3 regions of the Microbispora sp. NBRC 16548 genome follow, and region 3 is predicted to be linked to each of the others. Evidence: riboswitches for the same ligand, from Rfam matches in the RefSeq annotation. Region 3 holds a riboswitch; each other region holds the start of a gene.
The links. A riboswitch is a leader RNA that binds a small molecule or an ion and turns the genes downstream of it on or off. The one in region 3 is predicted to bind cyclic di-AMP.
Positions count from the first base shown of each region.

Region 1: linked by a shared signal. The riboswitch ahead of QSK36_RS40075 (C40 family peptidase) and the one ahead of QSK36_RS08580 (CHAP domain-containing protein) in region 3 are both predicted to bind cyclic di-AMP.
Region 2: linked by a shared signal. The riboswitch ahead of QSK36_RS30100 (CHAP domain-containing protein) and the one ahead of QSK36_RS08580 (CHAP domain-containing protein) in region 3 are both predicted to bind cyclic di-AMP.

Region 1 covers NZ_BSSF01000026.1:3,275-6,540, forward strand. Annotated here, with positions in the region: gene QSK36_RS40065 (RDD family protein) at 1-487, opposite strand, end outside; gene QSK36_RS40070 (amino-acid N-acetyltransferase) at 635-1,186, opposite strand; cyclic di-AMP (ydaO/yuaA leader) riboswitch at 1,593-1,746, shown strand; gene QSK36_RS40075 (C40 family peptidase) at 1,807-2,856, shown strand; gene QSK36_RS40080 (helix-turn-helix domain-containing protein) at 2,908-3,156, opposite strand; gene QSK36_RS40085 (winged helix-turn-helix transcriptional regulator) at 3,230-3,266, opposite strand, start outside.
Region 2 covers NZ_BSSF01000012.1:124,242-127,507, forward strand. Annotated here, with positions in the region: gene QSK36_RS30095 (hypothetical protein) at 1-458, shown strand, start outside; gene QSK36_RS30100 (CHAP domain-containing protein) at 662-1,441, opposite strand; cyclic di-AMP (ydaO/yuaA leader) riboswitch at 1,609-1,751, opposite strand; gene QSK36_RS30105 (GNAT family N-acetyltransferase) at 2,053-2,775, opposite strand; gene QSK36_RS30110 (MXAN_6230/SCO0854 family RING domain-containing protein) at 3,106-3,266, opposite strand, start outside.
Region 3 covers NZ_BSSF01000003.1:160,913-164,178, reverse strand. Annotated here, with positions in the region: gene QSK36_RS08590 (response regulator transcription factor) at 1-40, shown strand, start outside; gene QSK36_RS08585 (sensor histidine kinase) at 37-1,206, shown strand; cyclic di-AMP (ydaO/yuaA leader) riboswitch at 1,414-1,547, shown strand; gene QSK36_RS08580 (CHAP domain-containing protein) at 1,562-2,248, shown strand; gene QSK36_RS08575 (ArsR/SmtB family transcription factor) at 2,363-2,710, shown strand; gene QSK36_RS08570 (pyridoxal phosphate-dependent decarboxylase family protein) at 2,920-3,266, opposite strand, start outside.

The DNA of each region.
Region 1 (3,266 bases), on a different contig from region 3:
ACTGCTGCTGCTGGCCCTGCTGCGCGCCGTAGCCCTGCTGGCCGTACTGCTGCTGGCCCTGCTGGGCGCCGTAGCCCTGCTGCGGGCCGGTCTGGCCATAACCCTGCTGGGCGTAACCCTGCTGCGGGCCGGTCTGGCCGTATCCCTGCTGACCCTGCTGGGCGCCATAGCTCTGCTGGCCGTACTGCTGCTGCCCGTAGCCCTGCTGCTGGGCGGCCTCCTGGCCATAGCCCTGCTGCTGCGGAGCCGGCTGACCGTACCCCTGCTGGGCGGCGTAGCCCTGCTGCTGGCCGTAGCCGCCCTGCGCGGGGTCGTGGCCGGGCGGCTGCTGCGGGCCCGTGTGCTGTCCCGAGTGGCGGTAGCTGACGACCGTGACGTCGGGGTCGTAGTCCTGGGGCTGTCTGTCCGTGTTGTACCCGGAGTTCGATGGCGGCGGTGGCGTTCCGTCCGACTCGTCCTGGGGGTACGGCGGCTGTCCGGTGCTCACCGTGTCACCTCGTTTCGAAGACGCATGCGCCGAACGTCTGTAGCACACGCTGATATTGCCAAAAGTAGCGACAGGTGTATCAACAGTCACCTTTGCAGTAGTCGACAACCACCGTCAAGATCATCGATCAATGCTCATCAATCGTGATCAATGGCGGTCGAGGTGCAGCAACATCCGGGTGTTCCCCAGCGTGTTCGGCTTGACGTGCTCCAGGTCGAGAAACTCGGCGACACCCTCGTCGTACGACGCGAGCAGTTCCGCGTACACCTCCTGGGAGACCGGGGTGCCCTGGATGGGCCTGAAGCCGTGCCTGGCGAAGAACTCCACCGCGAACGTGAGGCAGAAGACCCTCCGCACGCCGAGGTCCCTGGCGGTCTCGATGAGCGCGCCGACGATTCGATGGCCGATGCCTCCGCGGCGCGCCGCGGGGTCCACCGCAACCGTTCTGATCTCGGCCAGGTCCTCCCACAGCACGTGCAGCGCGCCGCAGCCGACGACCTGCCCGTCCGTCTCGGCCACCCAGAACTCCTGGACGTCCTCGTACAGCGTGACCGTGCTCTTCTTGAGCAGGCGGGGACCGACACCCGAGTACGCGTCGACGAGGCGCCGGATCGCCCGGACGTCCGGCGTCCTGGCCCGGCGCACCGTCACGGCCGTGGCACCCGACTCACTGGATGTCTGCGCGGCGACCTGCTCCATGACCGGCCAGCCTAGCCGGAGCGCGGCCGATCCCACGCGGCCGATCCCACGCGGTCGGCACGGAGCGTCCCCCACGGATAACGGTCATTCCCAAACGCCACAACTGACATGAGGTTTGACCGTCCGTAGCCGCCAGGATACGGACGGATGCACGCCCGCACCCTGAGGCGACCATCCAGGTTCGTCCCACTTTTTCCAGCCGTCCGAGCCGCACATCGAAACTCTCGGATCGCTCCAAACACACGTGAACGCGGACGCATCACTACCGAGCTCGTGACCCGACCGTGATCATTTGGTTGTCAAACGTAGACGGGTTTCGGAGTTCTGGTTGAGCAAGAACTCGCCGTGCACTATCGTCCAGCGACGATGCCGGTCATCGTGAGCGCTCACGGCGACCGGGCGCCGAATCTTCGAAGCACCGAGTGCGAAGGGGAGCCGGGGACCCAACTGCAGGATCAGGATCGGTTCGATCTCAGATCGTCAAGGGGTGAATCCACCAAGGTAGGGCTACTCCGGCCCGAACCCGTCAGCTAACCCGGTAGGCGCTCAGAAGTGCTCCGCCGTACGGCCCCGTCCCGACGACGGGCCCGCCGCGGAGCACACGTGGGAGAGGAGCTCGGTTGCGCACGCGTGGAGGACGGCCGGCGGGCAGGCACGCCCGTGGCCGACGGTCCGGATCCGGCACGGCCGGTCCGGGTGCCATCCGCCGTCTGGCGTTCGTCGGCGTCGCGATCAGCGCGATCACGTTCGGCGCCCCGGTGGTCCGCGCCACCGCCGACCCCAAGCCGAGCCTCAAGGAACTCACGGCGCAGGTCGAGAACCTCTACACCGAGATCGAGACCCTCAGCGAGCAGTACAACGGCGAGCGCGTGCGCCTGAAGGCGGCCGAGCGGTCCGCCGACCTCGCCAAGAAGAACCTCGCCAAGAGCGAGGCCGAGCTCGAGGTCCGCCGGCAGAAGGCGAGCGCTCTCGCGCAGCACTCCTACATGACCAACGGGCTCGGCAACGCGCTCGTGCTCATCGACAGCGACGCCGACCCCCGGCGCTACCTGGACCAGGCCTCCACGACGTACGCGCTGGAGCTGCAGCAGAGCCAGGAGGTCGCCGAGGTCACCAAGGCCATGGACGCCGCCGCACGGGCCAGGGAGAGCGCCTCCGCGCGGCAGGCCGAGGTCAAGAAGCTCCTCAGCGGCCTCGACTCGCGGCGCGACAAGATCACAAAGCTGATCAAGAAGACCGAGAGCAGCCTCTATCGGCAGGTCTCCCAGACGATCGGCCGCGAGACGCGGACGAGGACGTCGTTCCCCATCATCGGTGACGGCAAGGCCGCCCAGGCGGCGCGCTGGGCCCTCAGGCAGCAGCTCAAGCCGTACGTGTGGGGCGCCGAGGGGCCCGGCTCCTTCGACTGCTCCGGCCTGGTCATGGCGGCCTACCAGTCCGTCGGCATCAGCCTGCCCCACTACACGGGCGACCAGTGGACGGCCGGCACGCACATCCCCCGTGACCAGCTCCGACCCGGCGACCTGGTGTTCTTCTACCCCGACCTGCATCACGTGGGCATCTACATCGGCAATGGCTACATGATCCACGCGCCGCAGACGGGAGACGTCGTCCACATCGCGAAGATCGCCGGACGGCCGTTCGCGGGAGCGGTGCGCGTCGCCGACTGAGCCCCTCCTCCGCAGAGGGCGCCGGGCCCTTCCCCCGCAGAGCGAAGGCGGTCAGATGAGGCGGCGGCGTGCCGCCCAGGCGACGGCCTCGATCGCGGTCGCGACGCCGATCCGGTCGCAGATGCACCGCAGCCGACGCCGCACGGTGCGTCCGCTGACGTCGAGACTGCGACCCACCCGGTCGGCGGTCACGCCCTTGGCCAGCTCCGCGAGAAGAAGTAGATCCTCTTCGGTGAGACCGGCACGATCAAGGTCCGAGGCGAGACTGTCACCTCGGTAGACGACCTCGGGAATACCCATCGTCCGCCCTCCCCCACGACGATGCTTCGTCGGCCCACCCTTCAGGGAAGGTAAACGCCTCCCCGGAAGGTCGTCAAGGTTCGGAGTCGGAGCATCGGTCGTACGCCTCC
Region 2 (3,266 bases), on a different contig from region 3:
GATACAGGATGGCCGCGAAATTCATCACCGGCCCACGCAAGTCCGCCGCGGGCCGGGTCGAGCGCAACCCCTTCTACTGGGAGTTCTACGTGGGGGACATCGGAGCCGTCGGATCTTTCCAATTCGGCTCCGCCCACGTCGTCACCGCGTCGGCCCGCGATCTCGGCGGCAACGTACGCGACCCGAACCTCTTGCTCGGCTACTGGGTCACCGGCCGATCGGGCACCTCCTGGTCCGGCAAGCTGGTCGACAGCCATCGCGCCGAGGGGGCCACGTTCAACCACTTCTACGGAGAGAAGACCATCGTCCCTTGCCGTAATCTCGGCACGTCTCCCTTCCTCTACGCCGTCGACGCCGGGGCGACGGTCTCGGGCCGAGTGAGCTCGGGGAGCGCAGCGTTCACCATCCGCGGCTCGACCTACGGCGACAACTACCGGTTCCGGATCACGTTCAGCTGACGGAACGTTCCGCGGGACGGGGTACGACAAGCCAGGGCCCCACCACGCCCGGGCGTACGGAGGTGTCGGCGATGAAGGGACTCGGCCGAGATCAGGGAGATGAAGGGCCTGCTGGGTTAGCACGGCCCGAGTCGACGACATGCCACGGTGATCCGCCGCTCCGGAAGGCGGCGGGACGTGATCGTGGGGGTCGTCGTGGGAGGTCATCGCTTGCGGTGCCGTCCGCCGGACGTCGCCGCCGCGGCCTTGAACCGGAGGCCGGTCACGGCGGTGGAGACCACCGCGAACAGCAGACCGGCCGGCAGGACGGCGTCGCCGGGCGACCACACGACGTCGAGGGACTTCCCCTGCGTGGCCGCCATGTTCCTGGTGGTGGGCGCCGCGGCGCGCTGGACGCTCGCGTTGACGGCCGCCACGGGCTGGATCGTCACCGGCGCCTTCGGCGCCACCTTGACCTTGCGCGGCAGGCCGTACCCCACGATCTTGCTTTTGTCGCGCACCTTGCGCTTCAGCCACACGCCGTCGACGTTGCCCTCGATCGTGTGGACCTTCCCGCCGGCGACCTTCTCGACGATGCCGACGTGGTCGATGTCGCCGATCTTCTTGGACCCCGACCAGTCGAAGAAGACCACGGCGCCCGGCTCGGGCTTGTCGCTCCAGGCGTGGTGCTTCTTGAACCACTTGGCGTGCCGCGTGGTCAGCGCGAACTCGCCGACGTGGCCCTGCACCCCGGCCCGGTCCGCCGCCCAGGAGACGAACATGTCGCACCAGGGGGCGGTCTTGAAGTCGGAGTCCTTGGCGATGTTGTCGGCGTACCACTCGCCGAACTTCGTGTGTTTCCCTGCTCGTTCGCGGTAGCCCAGTTCGGGGCGGACGGCGTCGAGCAGCTGTCGAGCTATCGGATCGGTGGAAATCGGAGGCTCCTCATGGCGCGCTTCGAGACATGACGAACCGGCCCGCGGGGCGTGGCGGCATGACGGCATGACCGTCCGAGGACACGGCCGCGGCGGGGCGGAATCAGAAACGGGAAATGTGGCAGCCCGTCACGGGCGCGCCATCACCCCGGAAGCCTGGAGACGTTCCAGGGCGGGCATGTGGTCCGGCGACACGACGCGGACCGGGTGGGCAGGTGGAGCCGACACTCCACGCGCTCTCCTCTCCTTGGCCGCCTACCGGGTTAGCTGACGGGTTCGGGCCAGGAGTAGCCCTACCGGATGGTCCGGATTCACCCCAAGAGACGTGGGTCCCCGGTTCCCGGGATCGATGACTTCCGGGATTCGGCGGTCGCCGGTCGTCCTCGGGTTGAGGACCGCTCACCGGCGAGACACACGGGAAGCTTAATAGATAACAAGTAAGACACGACCAAAAACCCGGCAAAGGGCATCATTCTGGCCGCCGCCGTTCCGTGCTTCCGCAGGTCCTCACGGTCGCGGGCCGCCCGCGGTGAGATGCGCCACACAGCGCCGTACGGGCATGAGCGCCCGTCCGGCGGGCGGGCGGGTCGAAGACGACACGGCCATGCGGCCGTCCCCCGGACACGCCGTCGCGCCCGGCGGGCGGCGCTCCCCCGCCGGGCGCGATCAAGCGGCGCGCGTCAGACTTCGAGCGACATGTACAGGCGGGTGCCGGCCGGCCGGAAGCCCACGCGTTCGTAGACCCGGCGGGATCCCTCGCCGCCGTACTCCAGCCACACCGACCGTGCTCCCCTGGCGAGCATCGCCTCGGCGAGCGTGGCGGTGACCGCGGCGGCGATGCCCCGCCCACGGAAGCCGGGGCGGGTGCCGACGCCGGCGAGTTCCGACGTCTCCACGGCCGGAGCGGAGCACATGGCCGCTCCCGCGCAGCCGCCGCCGGGCGCCCGGACGAACCGGACCGCGCCGCCGCTCTCCTCCGTACGGCGCAGCCGGGCCGCGCCCTCCGGCGACGAGGCGAACTCCCCGCTGAACGCCTCCGACAGGGCGGCGTCGATCGCCGTGTAGTCCTCGTCCGTCGACGGCGTCTCCACCGGGAGAGCGGTTCGCGGCCTCGTCAGCGTGGCCGGGATGCAGACGAGGTAGTCGTGCACCGCCTCGACGGTGAACCCCGCCTCGCGAAGTGCGGGCTCCACGGCGGGCGCGGCGTCCGGGGCGAACTCGAGACGGGGCTTGAGCCCGCGCTCGCGGAACGCCCCGATCAGCGCCGCGACGTCCCGCCCGCCCGGCCGGGCGCCGGGCAGGGGTGTCGCGTAGTTGACGTACGGGCTGGTGGTGCCGGGCTCCACGCCGAGGACGAAGCCCCCGATCTCGACGACTTCGGGACGACGGCGAAGGTTGGCCACGGCGAAACTCTGGACATCGATGCCCACGGTGATATCGACCTCACGAATGACAAGGTGGAACGGTTCGCCCGCCACGCGGAGCGGAGGGTGAACTCGCATTTGAAGCCATCCCGGACGGGATGGAGAAGGTGCGCAGGGCACCGTCACGTGGGGCCGCCGTGAGACGGTGAAGGCAGTGAGCCGATGACGCGGGAGGCGTACCGGTCAGTGCCGACGGCGGCCGCTGTGGGACGCCGAGAACATAGGCTTCATTCCTTCGCTGTTACTTGTGTGAAGCACGCTCACTTTCCCATGCGGTCAGTGAGCGCGCAAACCGTTATTTCCGGCCGGTCAGCGCGTCGCGGGGGCGAGCATGCCGACGAGGTCGGAGGCGTCGAGAGGGCGGATCACGGCGGGGTCGAGACGGGCAGGGTGCAGGGCGTAGACCTGTGCCCCCTCGCTCACCCGCACGTCGTCCTCCAGCACCACGGCGAGACCCGCTTCGGCCGCGC
Region 3 (3,266 bases):
GGTGATCGAGAACGTGCCGGGCCGGGGGTACCGGCTGTGACCCGCGTCCTGTCCCCGTGGAGCAGGCTCGGCCTGCGCATGCGGCTCACCCTGCTGTACGGCGGGCTGTTCTTCCTGGCGGGGTCGGTGCTGCTGTGGTTCACCCACCTGCTGACCGCGCGGGCGCTCAACCAGCGGTTCGTGGTGGCGGTGGCGTCGAAGGTGACCGGTGCCCCCCAAACCGTGTTCGGGGACAGGCTGCCCGACAGCGACATGCTCGCGCAGCGGGTGCGCACCAACGTCGAGCAGGGGGCGGCCGACGTGCTCACCGACGTGCTCAGGTCGTCGGTGATCGTCATGGTCCTGGTGGGGGTCGTCGCGGTGGTGCTGGGCTACCTGGTGGCCGACCGCGCGCTGCGCCCGCTGGACCGGGTGACCGAGACCGCGCAGCGGCTGTCGGAGAGCACGCTGCACGAGCGGATCGGGCTGCGCGGGCCGCAGGACGAGGTCAAGCGGCTCGCCGACACCTTCGACGCGATGCTCGACCGGCTGCACGGGGTGTTCGACGCCCAGCGCCGGTTCATCGCCAACGCCTCCCACGAGCTGCGCACCCCGCTGGCGGTCAACCGTACGGTCCTGGAGGTGTCGCTGGAGGAGCCGGCGGCGTCGGAGGACCTCAAGGCGCTGGCCCGCACGCTGCTCGGCACCAATGCGAGGTACGAGCGGCTGATCGAGGGCCTTCTCATGCTGGCGCAGTCGGAGCAGGAGCTGGCGGCCCGCAAGCCGGTCGACCTGCGGCAGGTCGTCCGTACGGCGATGGAGCAGATCGACCTGCAGCCGCGCCGCAGGAAGGTGGTCGTCCACGAGGACCTGTGCCCGGCGGTCGCGCACGGCGACCCGCTGTTCCTCGAACGCTGCCTGGTCAACCTGCTGGAGAACGCGATCAAGTACAACGTGCGGGACGGGGAGGTCTGGGTCCGGTTGCGGGAGGAGGAGGCCGGGGTGAGCGTGACGGTGGAGAACACCGGGCCCCTGGTCCCGCCGTACGAGGTGGACGACCTGTTCGAGCCGTTCCGCCGGCTCGGCGGCGACCGCGTCCGCTCCGCCCGGGGGGCGGGGCTGGGCCTGTCCATCGTCCGGGCCATCGCCGTGGCGCACGGCGGCGAGGTGGAGGCGCTCGCCCGGCCGGAGGGCGGCCTGACGGTGACCGTACGCCTGCCCGGGTGAGCCCGGATTTTCCTGACGCCGGTGATCGCGGCGCGCCCGCTACCCGTCCGCGCCAGGTTCGCTGCCTACTGTCCAGTAAAATCTGAGTTGTTCTAACTTGACCGGTTTGACCTGGTCTATTACGTTTTAGGCAGCTCAGGGCGCACTTGCTCATCTCAATGGTCAAGAAGCCCTCCTCAGACCGACGCGGCCGGCCGATCCCGGCCTGCCGCCCGGCCGCCGAGTCCGCGTCCGCGCGGAGCCGGGGACCCACCTCTCCTGGGGTGAATCGGCATGCGTGCCGTAGGGCGACTTCCAGCCCGAACCCGTCAGCTAACCCGGTAGGCGGCATGGAAGTAAGGGAGTACGCCCCACCATGCACGTCCTCAACACCTGTCTTCGCGCTGCCCTCGCGGGCGGGGCACTGGCCTCGGCGGTGCTGATCGCGTCGCCGGCCGCGCACGCGGACAACCCGGCCACCGGCAAGGGCCCGGCGGCCGCGAAGTCCATGTCCGAGATCGCCTCCACGCTGCCCAAGGTCAGCGCGACCGACGTGCTGACCCTGGCCAGGAGCCAGGTCGGGATCAGCGAGAACGCCAACGGCGGCGGGACCAAGTTCCAGCAGTGGTACATGTCCACTCCCCGCGCCCGCGAGACGCTCGCCCGCGACGGCGGCACGCTCAAGGGCTACCTGAACGCGGCCTGGTGCGACATGTTCGTCTCGTGGGTGGGACAGCAGCTCGGCATCGGTCCGGTCATGGGCTCCGACGCCTACACCGTGGAGCACGCCCGCTGGTTCGCCGACCACGGCCGCTGGGGCCGCACGCCCAAGCCAGGCGCGGTGGTGTTCTTCAACTGGAACGGCAGCAAGGACATCGACGACGTCCAGCACGTCGGGTTCGTCGTCAAGGACAACGGCGACGGCACGATCCGGACAATCGAGGGCAACACCGGCGACGGCGGTGCCGTCGAGGCCCGCACCCGTCCCACCTGGCAGGTGGCCGGATATGGCTACCCGATGTATCCCGGGGACGCATCCGCCTCTGCCTCAGCCTCCTCCTGACGGACGACGGCCCCGAAGCGCGCCGGTGATCCCGGCGCGCTTCGCCGTCCCCGCCGAGAGCGTCCGGCTCCCGCCAAATTGACCTATATAAGCGTGAGCTGCGAGCCTGGCGGCATGCACGCGTTCGACGTCCTCGGCGATCCGGTGCGCCGCCGGATCCTGGAACTGCTCGCCGAGGGAGAGCGCTCCGCCGGGGAGATCGGCGCGATCGTGCAGGAGGAGTTCGGGATCTCCCAGCCCGGGGTGTCCCAGCACCTGCGCGTGCTGCGGGAAAGCGGCTTCGCGACGGTCCGGGCCGAGGGCACCCGGCGCCTGTACGCCGTCGACCCCGCGCCGCTGCGCGAGGTCGACACCTGGCTCGACCACTTCCGCCGCTTCTGGAACCAGCGCCTGGACGCCCTGGGCACCGAACTCGCCCGCGGCAGGCGGGAGCGCCGCCTGCGGGACGACGCCCGTCCGTGAATCGTGCGTGGCCCGTGACGGGCCTTGGGACGAAACGCGAGTCCTTCGCAAGCTCGTCGGCAACGACGGAACGTTGACCGCCACCCCGGCCCAGCCCGGGACGTTCATCCACTGGGGCGACTGGGACATCAGGATCGGAGACGACGTTCTAGCCGTGCCCGACACCTATCGCACCGTTAGTCAGCCGCGCCGAGAGTAGTCGGCATCTGTCAGGTGGCGAGGCGGGTGATCGCGGCGACCGACCGGTCCACGTCCGCCTCGGTCGTGGTGGCGTTCGACACCGAGATCCGCATCAGCCGCCGTCCCCGCCAGGTCGTGCCGCCCGCCCAGCAGGTGCCGTCCGCCTGCACCGCCGCGACCACCCTGTCGGTGCGCGCGTCGTCGCCGAAGCCCACCAGCACCTGGTTGAGGACCACCTCGTTGGCCACCTCGAACCCGGCGGAGGCCAGGCCCTCGGCGAACCGGCGGGCAAGGGCGCAGCAGCGGCCGACCAGTGCCGCGACCCCGTCCCGGCCCAGTTCCCGCAGTCCCGCCCACACGGCGAACCCGCGGGCCC